DNA from 4 places in the Parageobacillus sp. G301 genome. Region 4 is predicted to be linked to each of the others. Evidence: riboswitches for the same ligand, from Rfam matches in the RefSeq annotation. Region 4 holds a riboswitch; each other region holds the start of a gene.

Region 1 (5,488 bases), 140 kb from region 4:
CTCCAGACGCTCTACAGCCTTATCTAAATGGCGGACGTTCGGGTTAAAGGCCGCGGCAATCGAGAAGTTTGTTTTTTGCCCGAGCGGTTTTCCGGAATACGAAAGCCCTTCGTTAAATTGGCGAATGAGCCGGATTAAATCAAAGGACGATAAATCATAAACGGATGTCGCACCAGGAAAATCGCCGATTTTCGATGGGTCTCCGGTAATGGCGAGCACATCGGTGATGCCGAGCGTATGCAAGCCCATGAGGTGCGACTGCAAGCCGATTAAATTGCGGTCGCGGCAGGTAATATGAATAAGCGGACGGATGCCGAGCTGCTCTTTGACGATGGAGCCGAGCGCCATGTTGCTGATTCGTGGAGTTGCCAGCGAGTTATCAGCCAATGTCAACGCATCAATGTTCGCTTCTTTCAGCGCTTTGGCGCCTTCTAAAAATTTCGCGATCCCTAATTTTTTCGGCGGGTCAAGCTCGACGATCACCGAGCGCCGCTTACGTACGATATCTTGCAGCGGCGGTACGGCATTTGGTTCGTTTGTTTGGATAGAAATCGGAACATGACGTTGTTTAACGACTTTTTCTGTAATTGGTGTCCGATCGGTTAAGGCATTTGCTATCGCTTCGATATGTTTCGGCGTCGTGCCGCAGCACCCTCCAATCAGGCGCACGCCTTGCTCACGGAAGGCAAGCGCTGTTTCTTTAAAATAATCGGTGTTTGTTTCATAGATAAGCCGTCCGTCGCGATAATCCGGCAAGCTTGCGTTCGGATACGCGGAAAGAAACGCTTTTTTCGGCAGCGGCACTTCCTCGAGCGAACGAATCATATGATATGGACCGAGACGGCAATTTAGACCGATGACATCGGCTCCCAACTGCTCCAAGCGCGCCAACGCTTCAGAAAGGGGAGTGCCGTCTTGCAAGACGCCAACTTCGTGGAGGGAGACGTGCGCGATAATCGGCTTATCCGTTTCTTTGCGCGCGATTGCAAGAACCGTCTCTAATTCTTCTAAATCGTAATACGTCTCGAGCAACAAGCCGTCGATGTCCTCATTTAAAAGCACAAACAATTGCTCGCGAAACGTCCGCTTTACCTCTTCGATGGAAACGGCGCTTTTATTGATGCTCCGTAATCCGCCGATCGTTCCAAGCACATAGGCTTTATTTCCCGCCGCCTTTTTGGCGAGCCTTACTGCCGCGCGGTTAATGGATGGCACTTCATCTTCCAATCCGTAGCGGGCAAGTTTGACATAGTTGGCGCCATATGTATTCGTTTGGATTACTTCTGCGCCCGCGGCGATATATGCTTCATGAATGTGAATGATGTCTTCCGGTTTTGATAAATTTAGTTCTTCAAAACATCGGTCGACGCCGTGCGAGTATAATAGCGTTCCCATCGCGCCATCGGCGATGAGGATGCGTTCTTTTAAATCTTGCAAAAGCCCCACGCTCATTCCCCCGTTCTATGAAGATAGTAAAAGAAAAAAGCCTTCTATAAGAAGAAGACTTTTTATGTATCGTCTCTTCTTATCTTCCAGGCGCTTTCGCCTGTCTGGATTTAGCACCTTGACTTCCGCCAGGTTGCTGAGGGTTCACCGGGCCAGTCCCTCCCCCTCTCTTGATAAGAAATTCGTTATGAAGTTGTAGTCAAACGCTTCAACGATATAGTTAATATATAATGTAAAGCATTTTCTGAAAATATTCAATATAATGGAATCGTTTTCAAGAAAATATTCTATCCTCAATAGAAAAAAGCATAATGCTTAAAAAGTAGTGTTGTTCACTATAGTGAACGTATATGATTGGAATCAATGACTAGGTAGTAGTGGCATTCATTCTCCCCGATATTGATGAAACGATGTTCCATATCAGCTTCGTAGTACATCGAATCTCCTTCTTCGAGGTCATATGACTGGGTTCCGAGCACGACTCTTAACTTACCTTTAGCTACAGATATATACTCTTTTACTCCTTTTTTATGCTTTGGAAAAATACCGGACTCTTGTTTTGGCGGAATCCGATTGAAAACAAACTCAATTCCTTTTGATGGAAAAGAAGGGGATAAAAGATGCCGCTCAAAGCCGCTCCGTTCGTCTTTATATACATATCGTTCATCTTTTCTAATGATAATGACTTCGCTTTGCTCATCTTCCCCTAATAATTGTGAAAGAGTCATATCTAACCCTTCAGCGATCTGGCAAGCTACTTGAATCGTTGGATTTTTTTCTCCTCTCTCGATTTGCGATAACATCGAACGGCTAACCCCGCAGCGCTCCGATAATGCCTGGAGTGAAAGAGATTTACGCTTTCTCGCTTCTCGCACGTTTTTTCCAAAATTCATGACTGTCTTTCACCTCTCATTATATATTACACTATAGTGGAAATTTTGTCTTGACTTACAGTTTTTCTGTAGAGAATAATATATATATCCACTATAGTGGATAAAAGGGGAGGGGGGAATGTTCCATGCATGATGTGATTCATTTCTTATTAGCAGGGTTACCGATTTTATTCGCTCTTATTTGCTTGGTTTGGCTGAAAATGCCGGCGATGTACACCGCTGTCTGTTCGTATGGATTGGCTTTCGTATTGGCTTTTTTTTCTTTTGATGCATCGGTGCAGGATTTGCTTCATTCCTCTATTCGCGGCATATTGTTGTCCGGTACGGTTATTTATGTATTAGTGTTTGGGCTGCTTTTATACAACTTGCTGAATGAAAGCGGGGCAATGGATAGGATGTCTTACGGTTTATCACGCTTTTGCCGCTCAAAAGCAGAACAGGGGCTGCTTATTTCTGCCGCTTTAGGTCCTTTTCTAGAAGCGGTCAGCGGCTTTGGCATCGCTGTGGTGATCGCTGCCCCATTATATCTTTCGCTAGGATTTTCAGCGAAGAAGACAATGATGTTATCATTATTGACGCAGTCGGCCGTGCCGTGGGGAGCGCTTGCCATCGGTACGGTCATTAATGCAGAGTTGTCCGGAGTTCCTTTACATCAATTGGGGGAGTATAGCGCGATGGCAAGTGCGCCGCTATTTCTTTTTTATGCGGTTGTTATTGTGGCCATTAGCGGCGGCAAAAAGGCGATAAGACAATATTTTGATTCCATTATTGTCGTTTCGTTCGTGTTGTCATTTGTGACATGGGCTTCCAGCGTGTATATATCTACCGAACTGGCGGGCGTATTGGCGGGAGGAGCTGCCGCTTTTTTGCTCATTGTCTATTGGAAACTAAAGGCGTTGATCAGCCAAAAGAGGAGAAAGGCCGCTGCGGTGCATGTAGTTATTGGGAGGGGAAACTTTTGGAAGGCAATGGTACCATATGCCGTTTTAACAATATATATATTCGTTTCTCATTTCTCTGCTGCATGTAAGAGAATCGTTACAAGCATCCTCGTTATTCAATGGCCGGAATATCATTTTCGGTTGGAGCTGTTGTATAGCCCAGGTTTTGCCCTGTTCCTTGCTTCGCTGACAGCGATATGGCTATATCGGCTGACCAGCGTTCAACTAAAAACCTGTGCAGGAAAAACCATCAAACAAGTATATCCCGCCGTAATAGCAACAACGGGTTTTATCGCGATGTCGAGCGTGATGGAAGGATCGGGAATGACGAATTTCCTGGCCGCACATATTGCTGCACTAGTAGGCTCGTGGTTTATCATCGCTTCTCCGCTCATCGGTGCGATCAGCGGATTTATGAGCGGCAGCAACAGCGCGGCTAACGCCATGTTTTCCCATTTTCAAAGCACGATGGCTGAGCAATTACATAGTCCCGCACTATTATATGCCACCGCACAAAACGTCTCCGCATCGAACATGACCATGGCATCTCCATCGAGAATCGCTTTAGCGGCCTCTATCACTAACCAGTCTGGACAGGAAGGACAGTTTGTGCGAGACATTCTTCCAATTGCTTTTGCTGCTTTACTGGTCATTACGTCTAGTATTGTTGGGCTGGGGTTTTTTCTTTGAATAATTGTGTCTAAAATGCATAATGGAAATAGATGGAAAGGGTATGAAAAAAGATGCTACGGGCGCTTAGTGCCCGTAGCATCACGTTTTTATCGATAATTGACAAATTGCACATCAATCGGCAAGTCCGCTTCGCGAATCGCGGCGATGACCTTTTGCAAGTCATCTTTGCTTTTGCCGCTGACGCGGATTTGATCGTCCTGTACTTGGCTTTTCACTTTCAGGCCAGTGTTTTTAATGATCGTATTGATTTTTTTCGCGTTTTCTTTATCGATGCCTTGCACAAGTTTGGCGCGCTGGCGCACTGTGCCCCCAGAAGCTGGCTCAATTTTGCCGTATTGGATGTTTTTCGTCGGCACGCCGCGTTTAATGAGCTTGCCGATGAGCACGTCTTTTAGCTGCTCTAATTTAAATTCATCGTCGGAAATAAGGATGAGTTCGTCTTTGTCTAGCGAAATGTCGCTTTTGCTGCCTTTAAAGTCATAGCGGTTTTTAATTTCTTTCATCGCGATGTTGATCGCATTGGTGACTTCCGATAAGTCGACTTTCGATACAATATCAAAGGAACTTTCTTTCGACATACACAACCTCCAGCATTTTTTATTTTATTATAGTAAAATGTGGCAAGGGACACAACAAGAAAAGGAGGGGAAGCCGAACGCCGATGCAAGTGTCCTTGTGATGCAGGGAAAAGCTGCGTTTTATGCAGAATTGTCCATTGGAGTGGGGAATAATAAGCGTGAAAATATAGACAAAGGAAGAGGTTGCGATGAAACGATTAATTCCTGGAGAAATCATGACATTAACGGTAAAACGGAAAATGCCGTTTGGCTACTTTTTAACGAATGGCATGGAGGAAGTGCTGCTGCATAAAAGCGAAGCGAATACAGCACTTGAGAAGGATGACGAGGCAACGGTATTTTTATATCATGACCACGACGGGCGGCTGTACGCCACCATGAAAATGCCAAAAATCACGAACCACAAATACGACTGGGTTGAAGTGGTGGACATTGTTCCGAAATTGGGTGTTTTTGTTGATATTGGCATTTCCAAAGATATGCTCGTGTCCATCGATGATCTGCCGCCGCTTCGTTCGCTATGGCCGAAGCGAGGGGATCAATTATATTGTTCGTTAAAAATGGATAAACGAGGACGGCTGCTTGCTAAATTAGCGGATGATGAAACGATGAAACAAATCGCCGTAAGCGCGCCGGAATCAGCGTTCAATCAAAACATTCGCGGGCGCGTCTACCGTGTGATTAAGGTCGGAGCGTTTCTTATCTCCGATGTCGGTTATCTCGGTTTTGTCCATGAATCGCAGTGGCGCCGCGAACCGCGCCTTGGTGAAGTGGTGGAAGGGCGGATTATCGCCGTGAAAGAGGATGGGACGGTCAATGTCTCCTTACTGCCGCGCAAACACGAAAGCATCGATGAAGACGCGGCGGCCATTTATGCGTATTTAGAAAGCCGCGGCGGAGCGATGCCGTATCACGACAAAAGCGACCCGGACGATAT
Region 2 (5,488 bases), 410 kb from region 4:
AAGACAACAAAAATCAAACGGCGCAAAAGGAAGACATCAGCAAATTCCCAATGACCGTCAAAAATGACGGAAAAATCGTAGATGATGGTGTATTAAAATATGGATTAGTATCCGATACACCATTTGAAGGAACGCTTAGCTATGCGTTTTACACAGGGCAACCGGATGCAGAAATTTTGCAGTTTTTCGATGAATCACTTTTCCGTACAAACGGAGACTATGAAATTACGAACGATGGCGCGGCGACATACGAACTTTCCGATGATAAAAAAACGATAACGATCAAAATTAAAGATAATGTCAAATGGCATGACGGTGAGCCTGTGAAAGCGGAAGATTTAGAATACGCTTACTTAGTCATCGGCCATAAAGATTATACGGGCGTCCGCTACGGAGACGCGCTCATTCAAGATATTGTCGGCATGGAGGAATACCACAGCGGAAAAGCGGACAAAATTTCCGGAATTAAAGTCATTGATGACAAAACATTAACCATTACATGGAAACATGCCAATCCATCTGTGCTGACAGGCATTTGGGCATATCCGCTTCCAAAACATTATTTAAAAGATGTTCCGATTAAAGATTTGGCGAAATCGGATAAAATCCGCAAAAACCCAATTGGTTTTGGTCCATTTAAAGTGAAAAAGATCGTTCCAGGCGAATCGGTCGAATTCGTCCGCAACGACGATTATTGGGCCGGAAAGCCGAACTTAAAAGGCGTTATTTTAAAAGTCGTCAGCCCGCAAGTCGTATTGCAAGCTCTTAAAAAAGGCGAGATTGACATTGCGGAATTCCCGACAGATCAATATGTCAACGCGAAAGGGACAAAAAACATTCAATTTGTCGGCAAAATTGATTTAGCTTACAACTACATCGGTTTTAAACTCGGCCACTGGGATGCGAAGAAGCAAGAAAACGTGATGGATAATCCAAAATTCCAAAACAAAAAGCTTCGCCAAGCGATGGCATACGCGATTAATAACAAGGAAGTCGCAGACAGACTTTATCACGGTTTACGCTTCCCGGCAACGACGTTAATTCCGCCATCCTTCCCAGGATACCATGATAAAAACGCAAAAGGATATACGTATGATCCAGAAAAGGCGAAAAAATTGCTGGATGAAGCAGGATATAAAGATGTCGATGGCGACGGCTTCCGTGAAGATCCAAACGGCAAGAAGTTTACGATTAACTTCCTGTCAATGAGCGGCGGGGATATTGCCGAACCGCTGGCGAAATTTTACATGCAATGCTGGAAAGACGTCGGTTTGAATGTGCAACTGGTTGATGGCCGCTTGGCGGAATTCAACTCGTTCTATGACATGGTTGAAAAAGATAACCCGAAAGTCGATGTGTTCGCCGCGGCGTGGTACACTGGAACCGATGTGGACCCGTATGGATTATATGGACGCGATGTGATGTTTAACTATTCTCGATGGGTGAACGAGAAAAATGATGAATTGTTAGAAAAAGGACATTCCGAGCAAGCATTCGATAAAGAATACCGCAAGAAAATTTACAACGAATGGCAAGCGCTGATGAATGAAGAAGTACCTGTCATCCCGACTCTGTACCGCTCGATTATTTATGCGGTAAACAATCGTGTGAAAAACTTTACCGTCGACCCTAGCTCAAAATTAACATGGAAAGATGTTGGTGTCACTTCCGAAAAACCAGAAGTAGCGCAATAATAAAAAGAGGGGAGAGCGCCTTTGCTCTCCCTTCCTCGTTTGTGAAAATCAAAAAATGATTGTCATCACAATGGCACCATGATAAGATAAAAACAAACTGCATACAGTCTTATCAAGAGTGGACGAGAGATCGGGCTCTATGACTCCACAGCAACCTGCGTATTACGCAAGGTGCTCCAACCCGCAAAGCGTCTTTCGCTTTGGATGATAAGAACGGTTACCCCCTTTCGCATCATTCATGGCGAAAGGGGTTTTTATGTATGTGCAAAGAAGGAGGTGGGAATGTCGATTGCGCGAAAATGATTTGATTCGCAGCTATATGGCGGCACACTTAACGGTAGCATCGTTTGCTTCCCATGTCGCCCGTTGTGTCCAAAAACAGCTTTTGCAATTTGACCGACAGGCAGCGATTCATTTTGATAGCAGCCAAAATGTTTTCCATCTATACGGATATACGCAAGGGAAGATGTTTTCGCTTCTTCTGACATTTGCGGAAGTGGAAGAATGGAAAGCCGCTGGCCCTTATGCGCTTGACCGCTACATTTTTTGCGAATTAGAGGAAAAAGGAATTTCGATCGTACATATGACTCCATATTTGCGATCGGTATTTTCACAATCTTGAAAATAATGGAAAAAGGGGAGAAACATAATGGCAGTAAAAAAATTTGAACACGTCGGCATTCAAGTAAAAGACATCGAAACATCGAAAAAGTTTTATCAAGAGGTAGTCGGATTGGAACTACTTAGCGAGATGACGCATACGAACGGTACAATGAAATTGGCGTTTTTAGGGTTGGATGGCTCAGTCATTGTCGAATTGATCGAAGGGTATAATCCGAATTTGCCGACGGAAGGAAAAGTGCATCACGTCGCCTTTACCGTTGAAGGAATTGAACAAGAAAAAGAACGGATTCAATCGCTCGGCGTTCCGCTTGTATGGGAAGAGATTACGACGCTGCCAAACGGGGCGAAATATTTGTTCTTTCTTGGACCGGATGGTGAATGGATCGAATTTTATGAACCGGCTAAGTAAGAAAAGCGGAGATGCTTGTTGGACTCTTAACAACTAAAACCGCTCTGTTCAGCTTTAAACAGAGCGGTTTTTTCATGATGTTTCGGTGATATATGGAAATTTTCGAAATACCCATTTCAGCACGTTCGGTACGACGATAATGACAAGAAGAAGACGTACAAATTGCAAGGAGCTGACAATCGCTGGATCTCCTCCGACCGTTTGCGCCGTTAATACCATTTCCACAAGTCCTCCTGGCGCAAGACTCAACAGCGCGGTCGACAGCGGAAGATCGGTTAATTCCGCAAATACGTAGCCACATCCGAACGATAGAGCAATTAATACTAACGCAAGCAAGAAATATACCCAGCTAAATTTTCCGCCAAGCTTAATATCTTCTAAGGTAATGCGTTCTCCCATGTTTATTCCGACACTAATTTGCGCCAAAATAATCAACCATACAGGCAGTAACGGCAGGTTCACACCAGCCGCATGCATAACTGCCGTTACGGCAAGCGGCCCGACGACGTATGCTGCCGGAATGATGTTTCGTAAAAGAAGCGCACCGAAAATACTTAACAAAAACCAAGTGTAATGACCATCGGAAGAGACAGCTGCCGCCTGAGCGGTTGCGTTTCCTGGCGACGCGTGTCCGTTCAACCAATGGACAACGACTGTTGGCACAAGAAAAACGACCGTTAATAAACGAATCGTTTGGAAAATGGTTACTAAAGCAGTATTCGCGTTCAACGACTCACTTGCGGCAACCATTTCCGACAGCCCGCCAGGAACAGATGCAAACACACTTGTCACTTTATCAATATGTGTCCATTTCGTCACCGCGATGCTGTTTATAATGTTAATAGCAATTAGCAATGCGGTGGCAACGAGAAACGGAACAATATATGGCGCAATCGTTAATAGCGTTTCTTTTGTAAACGACAGTCCAAAATAAGTGCCTAACACAATCAATCCACTATTCGACAACGCTTTCGGCGCCGCTACTGGGCGCTTGATGACCGTTTTCCAAACAAGCATTCCAGTAATGGCTCCGAGCATCCATGGAATTGGGGAATGGAGATGATAAAACAGCAAACCGGTCAGTCCTGCGACGATATATGTTTCTAACACTTTCATTGCTGTAGTCCTTTCCATTCTCTGTAAACCTATCACTATTGTAAAGAAAAATAAAAGAAAAAGGAAGTAATGTGCTCATTGTGATATACTGAAAAGGAAAGGGGAGGGAGAAATGATGGAAGAACAAGTAAAACATGCCATTCAAGACGAATACCCAGAGGAATTTGCCTGGTGCTACGGATGCGGGCGGATGAATGAGCACGGCCACCATTTCCGCACCGGATGGCAAGGGGAGAAAACGGTCACGATTTATACGCCACGTCCCGAGCATATCGCTATTCCCGGCTTTGTTTATGGCGGGTTGATCGCGTCATTAATCGACTGCCACGGAACTGGTTCCGCCGCACTGGCGCTGCATCGCAAAAACGGACACGAACCAGGAGATGGAGAAGTGCCACCGCGGTTTGTAACTGCTTCTTTGAACGTAGAGTTCTTGAAACCGACGCCGCATGGAGTTCCGTTAAAGGCAATCGGTACGGTCGAAGAAATTCATCCGAAAAAGTGGAAAGTAAAGACGGAAGTATTCGCCGATGGAGAACTTTGCGCGCGCGGAGAAGTAGTGGCCGTTGTGATGCCAAAAACATTTTTACAAAAGTAAAATGTAAGCGTGTACATTTTAAAAAAAACGCCCACTCCACCATGAGGGAACGGGCGTTTTTGTGTTATCGTTTTGTCCTAATCATGACGGAGGAAACGGCGCTTGTCCTCTTAGTGTGAGGAAAACGCTGTTTTCTATGCATTATTCTCTTTCTAATTGTTGTTTTTTTAACAAATCGCGTATTTCTGTCAATAGTTCTTCTTCTTTTGTCAACGTTGGCGAAGCTTCTTCTTCTTTTTTGAGCCGGTACAATTTGTTCAATACTTTCACAAACAAGAAAATCGAAAACGAGATAATGAGAAAGTCGACAACGGTTTGAATAAACATGCCATATTTGATCACTGCGTCACCGATTTTTAAAGATAAACCGCTAAAATCGATGCCGCCAAGCAATAGTCCGATAAGCGGCATAAGAATGTCATTGACAAGGGAGGAAACGATTTTGCCAAACGCTCCGCCGATGATGACCCCGACGGCTAAGTCCACGACATTTCCTCGCATCGCAAACTCTTTAAATTCTTTCCACATAAAATCACCCTGTATTTGAATTTCACGTACAAAGAAATATAACATATTAGTTTGATCAGATTCTAGTCATTTTGATTTATTGGAATAAAATAACAAATTAATTTGTATAGCATTATTGACCGTTGAAACTTACAAACAAAAGCCCTAGAAAATCCATCAAATTTATTGTATTATTAATTTATCAAAGTAAAGGGGGAAGATAAGTTGGATATTGTTGTGAAAAAACAAACGAATATACAAGTAAAACAAGAAGCGAATGCCCCGAAAAATCCGACTTCGTTTATTATCGCCGTAGCGTTAGTCGCATTAATCGGTGGTGCTTTGTTTTTATATAGCCGCGTTTCTTGGCAACAAGCGCTTTTATATGTGTTAGGAGCTTTTGGAGGTTTCGTGTTATATCAAGCTCGTTTTGGCTTTACGACCGCTTGGCGCAAATTCATTTTGTATCGTGAAGGTGAAGGCATTCGCGCACAAATGATTATGATGTTAGTAGCAAGCATTTTCTTCATGCCGCTATTG
Region 3 (5,488 bases), on a different contig from region 4:
CTTGATAAAATCAGTTCCGCACTGATCGGAGAAAAAATGGCGCGTGCCGGCGGTTTCTCGATTTCTCATGGTGCACACGTCGGAATTGGATCACTTCCAATTGCCTTGTTCGGAACAGAAGAACAAAAAAGAAAATATTTGCCGGCATTAGCAACTGGTGAAAAAATTGCTGCATATGCGTTAACAGAGCCTGGTTCTGGTTCAGACGCGTTAGGAGCAAAAACGACAGCAAGATTAAATGCGGAAGGTACACATTATATTTTAAACGGTGAAAAACAATGGATTACGAACGCTGGGTTTGCGGATGTATTTGTCGTATACGCAAAAGTAGACGGCGAACATTTCTCCGCGTTCATTGTCGAGCGTGGCTTCCCTGGTGTTTCTACTGGACCGGAAGAAAAGAAAATGGGAATTAAAAGCTCTTCGACACGTACATTAATTTTACAAGACGTGCCTGTTCCGAAAGAAAACTTGCTTGGGGAAGTTGGAAAAGGCCATGTTATAGCGTTCAACATCTTAAACATCGGCCGTTATAAGCTAGGAGTCGGTGCGGTTGGCGGTGCAAAACGGGCTCTGGAAATTACGCTTCAATATGCGAACCAACGTCAACAATTTAAACAACCGATTTCTAAGTTTACATTAACACAAGAAAAATTTGCGACAATGGCATCCCGGTTGTACGCAACAGAAAGTTCCGTCTATCGTACGGTCGGTTTATTTGACGAACGGATGAGCCTTCTTGATGAGGAAAAAGCAAAAGACGGAAAAGAAATTGCGAAATCGATTGCTGAATATGCCATCGAATGCTCGCTAAACAAATTTTTCGCAACAGAAACATTAGATTGTATTGTTGACGAAGGTGTACAAATTCACGGCGGTTATGGATTTATGCAAGAATACGAAATTGAGCGGGCTTATCGTGACTCTCGGATCAACCGTATTTTTGAAGGAACGAATGAAATTAACCGTCTATTAGTTCCTGGAATGTATTTGAAAAAAGCAATGAAAGGCGAACTGCCGCTTCTTCAAAAAGCGCAACAGCTTCAAGAAGAATTAATGATTCTTATGCCGGAAGAAGTTGGTGACGGCGTACTTGAACAAGAAAAATATTTAGTACGCAACGCGAAAAAAATCGCATTAATGGTGACGGGATTAGCAGCACAAAAATTCGGTCCAAAATTGGAAAATGAACAGGAAATTTTAGTAAACATTGCCGACATTGTTGCGAATATTTACGCGATGGAATCTGCTCTGCTTCGCACAGAAAAAGCAATTAAAAACTCCGGAGTAGAGAAAAACAAACAAAAACTTCTTTATACGCAAATTTTCTGCCAGGAAGCGTTTAACGAAATCGAGGCGCACGCGAAAGAAACCATTATCGCAGTAGAGCAAGGCGATATGTTGCGTATGATGTTGGCCGCTTTGCGTAAATTGACGCGCTATACTCCAATCAATATCATCGCGAAAAAACGTGAAGCGGCAGCGGCGCTCATTGAAGCAGAACGTTATATTGTGTAATAATGGAAAGTACCAGGTTTTATCCTGGTACTTTCGTTTGCAAAGGATGGTGCAATATGTCGTTAACCTTTTATTGGTATCCAAAGTGCGGCACATGCCGAAAAGCGAAAAAATGGCTCGATGAGCATGGCATCACGGTGCAGGAAGTACATATTGTCGAAAAACCGCCGACAAAAGAGGAATTGACAGAACTTTATCGCAAGAGCGGGCTTCCACTGAAAAAATTTTTTAACACAAGTGGTATGAAATATCGCGAGTTAGGGTTAAAAGATAAAGTGAATACTGCTTCGGAAGAGGAACTTCTTGAGCTTCTTGCTTCCGATGGCATGTTGATCAAGCGCCCGATCTTAACGGATGGAAATCATGTCATCGTCGGATTTAACGGAGAGCAATACGAAAAATTCTTTAAACAAATGTAACGAATTCAGTGAGTTTTTTGGCAAAATCGGTTATTATTAAAAAGAATACAATATTAAAAAGAATATAAATTAATGGAGGGGTGCGATTATGAATACACCGAAGGAATTACGCTATTCAGAAGAACATGAGTGGGTGCGTGTCGAAGGAGATAAAGTGCGCATCGGTATTACTGATTTTGCACAATCGGAGCTAGGTGACATCGTTTTTGTTGAATTGCCAGAAGTAGGTGCAGAAATTACAGCAAACGAGCCATTCGGCAGCGTCGAATCAGTGAAAACTGTTTCTGAACTTTATGCGCCAATTAGCGGTAAAGTAGTAGAAGTGAATGAAGAATTAAATGATAATCCAGAATATGTGAATGAATCACCGTATGAAAAAGCATGGATGATCGTTGTCGAGCCTTACGATATGAGCGAGATCGACAATTTATTAACAGCAGAGCAATATGAAGAAATGGTAAAAGAAGGATAATAATAGACCCAATCACCACGGTTGATCACGCGAACGATGGGCACCCTATACATAAAGAGGTTTGCAAAGGGTGCCCGTATGGCAGCGGAAACAAAGTATTAGAACATGATTTAATATGAGGGACATGTTTCTCTGTCGCAAGTTAGCAACAAAATAGACGAATTGATAAGCAAATAACCATCACCGTTGGACCAGATCAACAGTATGTCGATTGCGACGGTGAGGCTGGTTGGGGTCAAAAGCAACGGTGCTATGCCGTTGCTTTTCTTCTTTATTTTGCAAAAACGACTATAGCCTCGTTTCCTTTCCTTATCCATGTGGAAACCATCGTACTGTTTTTCCATATAATAAATGAATGACATTTTCAACTAATCAGGTGATAATAATGATAGAAATCGAAAAAGTGATTATTGTGGAAGGGCGTTCCGACAAACAAAAAATTGAAAACATTATTAATGAACCAGTTGAAATTATTTGTACAAACGGGACGATTAGTGATGCCAGACTGGAAGAACTGATTGAGGAGCTCTATTATAAAGAAGTGTATATATTAGTGGATGCCGATGAAGCGGGGGAAAAATTACGAAAACAGTTTCGCCGTGAATTTCCTGAAGCGGAACATATATATATTGACCGAATGTACCGTGAAGTAGCTGCAGCGCCGAATTGGCATATTGCCCAAGTATTATTACGCGCAAACTTTGATGTCCATTACGATTATTTATTAAAAAGGTGAAAGCAGCAATGAAAAAATTAGAGTTACCAGAAATAGATGACATTATTAATAAAAAAGATATGGCTTGTCTTTATGTATATACACCGATGTGCGGCACTTGCCAGCTTGCGGAGCGGATGCTCCAGGTTGTCGAAGAACTATTTCCGCATATTCCATTTTACAAGACCGATATTAATTATATGCCAGAGCGTGCGGTTGCATGGAAAATTGAAAGTGTTCCATGCCTTCTTTTATTTGATCGCGGCAATATTGTTAAAAAATTATACGCGTTTCATTCTGTACCGTATTTATACGAAACAATAAAGGAAATGTTGCCTCAGAATTAGAAAAATGAACAGATGTTGTTCATTCTCTCCTCCCCTTAAAGTTGACAGCGCAAGAACTAAAATAAACGGTTATTTGACTTCGTTTGACATATTTCTTGGGAAATGATGAGAATATTGCCTATTTTCCAGACGATTTGTCGAGATTTTTATAAAGGATTCTCCTTTTTTTTATGGAAATGAATGAAGTGACAGGATAATGGGGGAGGCGGGTATAAAATGGATATGCGTGAATTAGTAGGACAGCTTACAGAACGAATTCAAAAATTAAATCATTTATCACCGATTTTACCAGAAGAAGAGTTATACGTTCAGTTTGAATGTGAAACAGAAACAGCGGTTGTTGCGATTTCTAAATATAAAATCGGTCAAAAGGAAAAGATAGATGAACGTCGGCTAGTGACCATTCGAGGATCGAAAGAGGCGCTGGAATCATTGATAAATGGAAGGTTAAAATTACAACAACAAATTCGGCTTCGAGAAGTGCACATTTCTGGAAGTTTCCGTCATATGTTGCTTCTGGAGTCTCTGTTTCATTTGTCAAAACCGTATCGCTATGTTTGCTAAATACCATATTTCTTTATTTTTAATTTTTATAAAAAAATGAATTGACAATTAAGAATAATAATAGTATTATTCAGAAAAAACGGTATATATCATTCTTATCAAGAGAGGTGGAGGGACTGGCCCAATGAAGCCCGGCAACCGGTTGTTTCAACACGGTGCTAATTCCAGCAGAGCGAATTGCTCTGAGAGATAAGAAGAGTGCATCCCCCCTCTCTTCTTAGAAGAAGGGGGTTTTATTATAAAAGGTAAAGGGGAGAGAGTTTCAATGAGTGAAAAACAATACCGTTTCGAAACAGTAGCCATTCATGGCGGATTAAAGCCTGATCCTGCCACTGGTGCGCGTGCGGTTCCTATTTATCAATCGAACGCCTATTTATTTGCCAATACGGATCATGCTGCGAACCTTTTTGGTCTAAAAGAAGAAGGATATATTTATACACGCATTCACAATCCTACGGTTACCGTATTGGAAGAAAGGGTGGCACAGCTGGAAGGCGGAGTGGGCAGTCTTGCTCTCGCCAGCGGAATGGCCGCCATTACACTGGCCATTTTGAATATCGCCGGAGCTGGGGATGAAATTGTATCGGCATCTACGTTATATGGCGGTACATATAATTTGTTCGTCAATACATTGCCGAAATACGGAATTAAAACCCACTTTGTCGATCCGTCTAATCCGGAAAATTTCCGAGCAGCGATTACACCAAAAACGAAAGCAATTTTCGCCGAAACGATTGGCAACCCTAGTTTGCACATATTAGATATTGAAGCGGTGGCGCAAATCGCTCGTGAAGCGGGAATTCCGCTCATTATCGACAACACATTTGCCACTCCTTATTTGTGCAGACCAATTGAACATGGGGCGAATATCGTGATCCATTCCGCCACAAAATGGCTTGTTGGGAATGGGACGACCTTAGGCGGCATCATTGTTGATGGTGGTAATTTTGACTGGAATTCGCCGAAGTTTCCAGGATTTATTACTCCTGATCCAAGCTATCACAACATTGTGTATGCTGAGGCGTTTGGGCCTGCTGCATACATTGTCAAAGCTCGCGTGCAGTTGCTCCGCGATTTAGGTCCAGCGATTAGCCCATTTAATGCCTTTCAAATTCAGCTTGGTCTTGAAACATTGCATGTACGTATGAAAGAACATATTGCGAATACAAGAAAAATCGTCGAGTATTTAGATCGTCATCCAGCGATAGAGTGGGTGCTTTATCCAGAACATGACAGTCATCCAGCAAAAGAACTGGCGAAAAAATATTTGCCAAAAGGAGCTGGTTCCATCGTTGTATTTGGCGTAAAAGGCGGCAGAGAAGCAGGAGCGAAATTGATCAACAGTGTAAAATTATGGTCGCATGTTGCCAACGTTGGCGACGCGAAAAGTTTAATTATCCACCCGGCAAGCACCACACATCAACAGCTAAACGAAGAAGAACTAAAATCATCT
Region 4 (5,488 bases):
TAACCAGACTCGATGAGATTGCCGATGAGGGCGGTATGCGTACAAAAGCGTTCATTCAAAAACTTGCCAAGTCGCATCATGTCAATATTGTCGCTGGATCAATTGCCAGAAAAACAGATCGCGGCGTCACCAATACGATGTACATCGCCGACCGAAACGGCATCATCGTCGGCGAATATAGCAAACTCCATTTGTTCCAGCTGATGGATGAACATCTTTACTTACATCCAGGGGAAGAAATGGGATTGTTCACATTAGAAAACACTCGATGTGCAGGCGTCATTTGTTATGACATCCGCTTCCCAGAATGGATTCGCGTCCATGTGGTCCAAGGGGCGGAAGTGTTATTTGTCGTCGCCGAGTGGCCGCTTCCTCGTCTTTCGCATTGGCGTACACTGCTTGCGGCGCGCGCGATTGAAAATCAATGCTACGTCATCGCGTGCAATCGCGCTGGAAGCGATCCAAACAATGTCTTTGCCGGTCATTCGCTGGTGGTTGACCCATGGGGAGAAATCATTGCAGAAGCAAATGAAGAACCTTGTACGTTAATGGCACAAATCGATCTTCAAAAAGTAAGAGAAGTGCGAAAACAAATCCCGATTTTTGCGGACCGCAGAGCTAACGACTACATCGCTGCAGAAAAAAATTTTTTAAAAAAGAGTTGACAAATCATTTCGTGACCATGTATGATTCGTATCAAGCATAAAACTTCAAAATTGCCAACATAACGAAAATTAAAAAATTGAATATGCTGACACACTCTTATCAAGAGTTGGCTGAGGGAATTGGCCCAATGAAGCCCAGCAACCGACCGTAATACTATCGTGAGATAGGGCGCACTTTTTGGCGCCGGAAGTTCGCTACTTCCGCAGGGCACGGTGCTAAGTCCAACAGAAAGACTCGTTCTTTCTGAAAGATAAGAGGTGCGAAGATATGGAATCTTCAAGCCTCTTTCTATGCAGAAAGAGGCTTTTTAATTTACATGAAGGAGGAGTTTTACATTATGCCAATTTCTCATCCAACGGTTTATGAACCATTAACGGAACAAGGCGCAATCTCTTTGACGGTCCGTCTCGGTCTTTTTCCGGAAGGAACACCGCTTGCCTGCCGCGAAATTGGCGACGGCAACTTAAATCTTGTTTTCCGTGTTGTCGATCAGCAAACAAAGAAAGGAATTATCGTAAAACAAGCGCTCCCGTACGCAAAAGTAGTCGGTGAAAGCTGGCCGCTCACATTAAAACGCGCTGTTATTGAAAGCAATGCGCTGCGCACATTCGCAAGCTATGTTCCGCAATACGTGCCAAAAGTATACTATTCCGATGAATCTTTGGCAATTACCGTTATGGAAGATTTATCTCACTTGCAAATCGCCCGCAAAGGGTTGATTGAAGGAAAAACATATCCACTTTTATCGCAACATATTGGCGAATTTATCGCAAAGACATCGTTTTACACTTCCGACTTTGGCATGAATCAACAAGAAAAAAAACAATTAGCGCAAAGTTTTGTTAATCCGGAATTATGCAAAATTACCGAAGACCTTGTATTTACAGATCCGTTCTTTAATCATGAAACGAACAACTTTGAAGACGAGCTTCGCGATGATGTAGAAGCGCTTTGGAACGATGATAAACTCCACTTAGAAGCGGCCAAACTAAAGCGCAAGTTTTTAACCGAAGGAGATGCGCTCATCCACGGTGATTTGCATACCGGAAGCATTTTCGCCAGCGATGAAGAAACGAAAATCATTGATCCAGAGTTTGCGTTTTATGGCCCGTTCGGTTTTGACATAGGCCAATTTTTCGCAAACTTGCTGTTAAATGCGTTGTCCCGCCCAGAACAACAACAAGAGCCATTATTTGCTCATATCGACAAAACTTGGGATGTATTCTCGACAGTCTTTTCCGATCTTTGGCGCACTCACAATGTAGAACCATATGCAAAAACAGAAGGATTATTAGAAGACGTGCTGCATCACACGTTTGCTAACGCGATCGGCTTTGCCGGATGTGAAGTCATCCGCCGCACGATTGGGCTAGCACATGTCGCTGACCTTGATGGCATTGAGGATAAAGAGGAACGCTTACAAGCAAAACGTTATGCCCTTCGTCTTGGCAGAAGCCTCATTTTGCAACGTGAAACATTATCTAGCACTAAAGAAATCCGTTCCCTTTTCGCACAAACAGTGCTTGCAGCAACGAATTAACACAATGAAAGGAAGAACCATAATGGCAGAACCATTCGCAATCCCGCGCTCTGTGGAATGGAACGACACTCATATTACAATTTTGAATCAACAAAAGCTACCATTAGTGACGGAATATTTGGAATTAAAAAATATTGAAGATGTATGGGACGCAATCGCCGCGTTAAAAGTACGCGGCGCACCGGCGATCGGCATTACGGCTGCTTACGGCCTCGCTCTTTCTGCACAGCAATATGAAACAGAATCACTGGAAAAATTTAAAGAGCACGTGCGAAAGGACCGTGACTACTTAGCAAGCTCTCGGCCAACCGCAGTGAACTTGTTTTGGGCATTAGATCGGCTTGTTTCCAGCATCGCCCACGTTTCCTCTGTTAACGAAGCAAAAACGACGCTCATCCATGAAGCGATTCGCATTCAAATTGAAGATGAAGATGTATGCCGCCGTATCGGAGAACATGCGCTTTCCTTATTTCAAAACGGCGACCGCGTTTTAACCATTTGCAATGCTGGTTCGATCGCAACCGCCCGCTATGGCACTGCGCTTGCTCCGTTTTATTTAGCGAAAGAAAAAGGGATGAATCTTCATGTTTACGCGTCGGAAACTCGTCCGGTCTTGCAAGGGGCAAGATTGACGACGTGGGAATTGATGCAAGCGGGGGTAGAAGTCACTCTTATTACCGACAATATGGCAGCGCAGACGATCAAGGCGAAAAACATTACCGCTGTCATTGTCGGCGCCGACCGAATTGCCGCCAACGGTGACACTGCCAACAAAATCGGCACCTTTGGACTGGCGCTGCTCGCTAAAGCGTTTGGCATTCCATTTTATGTCGCCGCGCCATTATCGACCATTGATTTAGCAACCAAAACAGGGGAAGAAATTCCGATTGAAGAACGCAATCCAGAGGAAGTGACGCATATCGCCGGAACGCGAATCGCTCCAGAAGGCGTAAACGTTTATAATCCAGCGTTCGATGTAACACCACACGACCTTATCACGGCCATTATTACCGAAAAAGGGATCATCCGCGGCAATTATGAAACTGAACTGCCAGCACTGTTTGCAAAGGAGGATCGCCATGAAGCAATTTAGACTTAACTATTTAGTCGCATTCCTTTTTTCCATTATCGTCATCCTTAGCGGCTGCATGAATGAACAAGACGCCGTCAGTTCGAAACCGGCTAAACAAGAAAACAGCACGGCCGAAGAAGCAAGCGAAACAACAGCTGCAACAACCGAACAAGCAGATATCCCTGAAGAATTAAAAAAACCAATAAAAATTGCCGCCATTATGCAAATGTCGATCGGCACGTTTTCTTCTCAGTATATCGCTGGCGTAAAAGAACAAGTGCAAAAATTTGGCGGCGAAGTGCAAATTTACAATGCGGATAACGACTTAACGAAAATGGCTTCCTATGTCGAAACAGCCATTACGCAAAACGTCGATGCGATTCTATTAGATCACGGGCGCGCTGATGCGTTGGAAGGTCCGGTGAAAAAGGCAGTCGAAAAAGGCATTCCTGTTGTCGCATTCGATAATGATTTAAATATCCCAGGCGTAACAGTGATTGACCAAGATGACTACAGCCTTGCATGGAAAACGTTAAAAACGTTGGCTGAAGACTTAAACGGCGAAGGAGACATTGTCACCATTTGGGTTGGCGGATTTACACCAATGGAACGTCGTCATGTGATTTACGATGCGTTTAAAAAACGCTATCCGAACATCAAAGAAGTGGCGAAATTCGGTACGGCCAGCGCCAATACCGCTTTAGACACACAAACGCAAATGGAAGCGATTTTGAAAAAATATCCGAATAAAGGCGATATTGACGCAGTGTTTGCGACTTGGGATGAATTTGCCAAAGGCGCAACGCGTGCGATCGAGCAAGCGGGGCGCAATGAAATTAAAGTATATGGCATCGATTTAAGCGATGAAGATTTGCAAATGATGCAAAAGCCAAATAGCCCTTGGGTCGCTACAACGGCAACAGACCCAGCCGAAGTCGGGCGCGTTCAAGTTCGCTTTGCGTATCAAAAAATTGCTGGCGAGAAAACGCCAAACATTTATTCACTAGAACCGCATTTAGTCAAACGATCCGATTTGCCTAACCAACAAGTTTCGATGAATGAGCTTCATGAATACATTTCCGGTTGGGGGCAATCAAATGTTGCCATTTCCCCTTGGATGAAAACGTTGGAAGCACAGGTGAAAAACAAATGAACGGTCTTTATATGAACAATATTTATAAATCGTTTGGCACGGTAGACGTATTAAACGGGGTGAATCTCCATGTACAAAAAGGAGAAGTTCACGCCCTTTTAGGGATGAACGGTGCTGGGAAAAGCACATTGATGAAAATTCTCGCCGGCGCCCTTTTTCCAGACAAAGGCACGATAACAATAGATGGAGAAGAGCGCCGATTTTTTTCTCCTGCTGATGCGAAAAAAGCAGGCATTGGATTAGTTGTTCAAGAAGTCGATACCGCCCTGTTTCCATCGCTGACCGTCTATGAAAATATTGCTGCTAGCGACATCGTTGATACAAAACAAAAGCCTCTTCTTTCATGGAAACAGCAAAAACATCGGGCCGCAAAGCTTTTGCGCCAAGTTGGTCTGTCGATTTCGCCGAACAAGCTTATTCGCGAATGCACCTTGCATGAAAAACAGCTCATCGTTTTAGCAAAAGTGCTCTCCTCATCGGCCCGATACATTATTTTAGATGAGCCGACCGCCGCGCTCAGTGAAACAGAGACGAAGCGGCTGTTTACAATTATCAACGATTTAAAAGCACAGGGAGTTTCATTCATTTATATTTCTCACAAATTGAAAGAGGTAAAAGAGATTTGCGACCGCGTCACCATCTTGCGTGACGGAAACGTCGTCCACCATGGCGATGTTTCCACCCTTTCACTAGAAGAAATGATTCAACATATGGTTGGACGCGCTTATACAACCGTGCAAAAAGAAGCACGCACATACAGTGATGACATTCTTTTCAAAGTGGACCAGCTGCGCATCGCGAAAACAGGCACAACCGTCGATTTGGAAATTCATAAAGGGGAAATCGTCGGCATTGCCGGACTTGCTGGAGCCGGGAAAACCGAACTCGCCGAAAGTCTAATCGCCCATACAAAAGCGACGGGAGAATGGTGGATCGATGGAAAGCGTTATACGTTCTCCTCGCCAAAAGAAGCGATTGCGGCTGGAATCTGCCTTATTCCGGAAGAGCGGAGAAAACAAGGGCTTTTCTTAGATGAAACAGTCCGTACGAATCTTAC

Evidence for each region. Region 4 has a riboswitch for S-adenosylmethionine ahead of mtnK (S-methyl-5-thioribose kinase). Riboswitches for the same ligand answer to the same signal wherever they lie in the genome.
Region 1: linked by a shared signal. The riboswitch ahead of QSJ37_RS07615 (bifunctional homocysteine S-methyltransferase/methylenetetrahydrofolate reductase) and the one ahead of mtnK (S-methyl-5-thioribose kinase) in region 4 are both predicted to bind S-adenosylmethionine.
Region 2: linked by a shared signal. The riboswitch ahead of QSJ37_RS04780 (hypothetical protein) and the one ahead of mtnK (S-methyl-5-thioribose kinase) in region 4 are both predicted to bind S-adenosylmethionine.
Region 3: linked by a shared signal. The riboswitch ahead of QSJ37_RS11500 (O-acetylhomoserine aminocarboxypropyltransferase/cysteine synthase family protein) and the one ahead of mtnK (S-methyl-5-thioribose kinase) in region 4 are both predicted to bind S-adenosylmethionine.

What each region holds. Positions count from the first base shown of each region.
Region 1 covers NZ_BSDB01000001.1:1,487,242-1,492,729, reverse strand. Annotated here, with positions in the region: gene QSJ37_RS07615 (bifunctional homocysteine S-methyltransferase/methylenetetrahydrofolate reductase) at 1-1,446, opposite strand, end outside; SAM riboswitch class I at 1,523-1,626, opposite strand; gene QSJ37_RS07610 (helix-turn-helix domain-containing protein) at 1,782-2,339, opposite strand; gene QSJ37_RS07605 (L-lactate permease) at 2,465-3,970, shown strand; gene QSJ37_RS07600 (YajQ family cyclic di-GMP-binding protein) at 4,060-4,551, opposite strand; gene QSJ37_RS07595 (CvfB family protein) at 4,740-5,488, shown strand, end outside.
Region 2 covers NZ_BSDB01000001.1:941,206-946,693, reverse strand. Annotated here, with positions in the region: gene opp4A (oligopeptide ABC transporter substrate-binding protein) at 1-1,694, shown strand, start outside; SAM riboswitch class I at 1,801-1,908, shown strand; gene QSJ37_RS04780 (hypothetical protein) at 1,984-2,316, shown strand; gene QSJ37_RS04775 (VOC family protein) at 2,344-2,727, shown strand; gene QSJ37_RS04770 (AbrB family transcriptional regulator) at 2,800-3,861, opposite strand; gene QSJ37_RS04765 (PaaI family thioesterase) at 3,959-4,441, shown strand; gene mscL (large conductance mechanosensitive channel protein MscL) at 4,583-4,969, opposite strand; gene QSJ37_RS04755 (YeeE/YedE family protein) at 5,174-5,488, shown strand, end outside.
Region 3 covers NZ_BSDB01000002.1:560,551-566,038, forward strand. Annotated here, with positions in the region: gene QSJ37_RS11465 (acyl-CoA dehydrogenase family protein) at 1-1,518, shown strand, start outside; gene QSJ37_RS11470 (arsenate reductase family protein) at 1,575-1,937, shown strand; gene gcvH (glycine cleavage system protein GcvH) at 2,026-2,409, shown strand; gene QSJ37_RS11485 (toprim domain-containing protein) at 2,795-3,145, shown strand; gene QSJ37_RS11490 (thioredoxin family protein) at 3,154-3,471, shown strand; gene QSJ37_RS11495 (SCP2 sterol-binding domain-containing protein) at 3,688-4,035, shown strand; SAM riboswitch class I at 4,128-4,231, shown strand; gene QSJ37_RS11500 (O-acetylhomoserine aminocarboxypropyltransferase/cysteine synthase family protein) at 4,301-5,488, shown strand, end outside.
Region 4 covers NZ_BSDB01000001.1:1,351,359-1,356,846, forward strand. Annotated here, with positions in the region: gene QSJ37_RS06860 (carbon-nitrogen family hydrolase) at 1-665, shown strand, start outside; SAM riboswitch class I at 760-923, shown strand; gene mtnK (S-methyl-5-thioribose kinase) at 1,004-2,206, shown strand; gene mtnA (S-methyl-5-thioribose-1-phosphate isomerase) at 2,229-3,299, shown strand; gene QSJ37_RS06875 (sugar ABC transporter substrate-binding protein) at 3,286-4,431, shown strand; gene QSJ37_RS06880 (sugar ABC transporter ATP-binding protein) at 4,428-5,488, shown strand, end outside.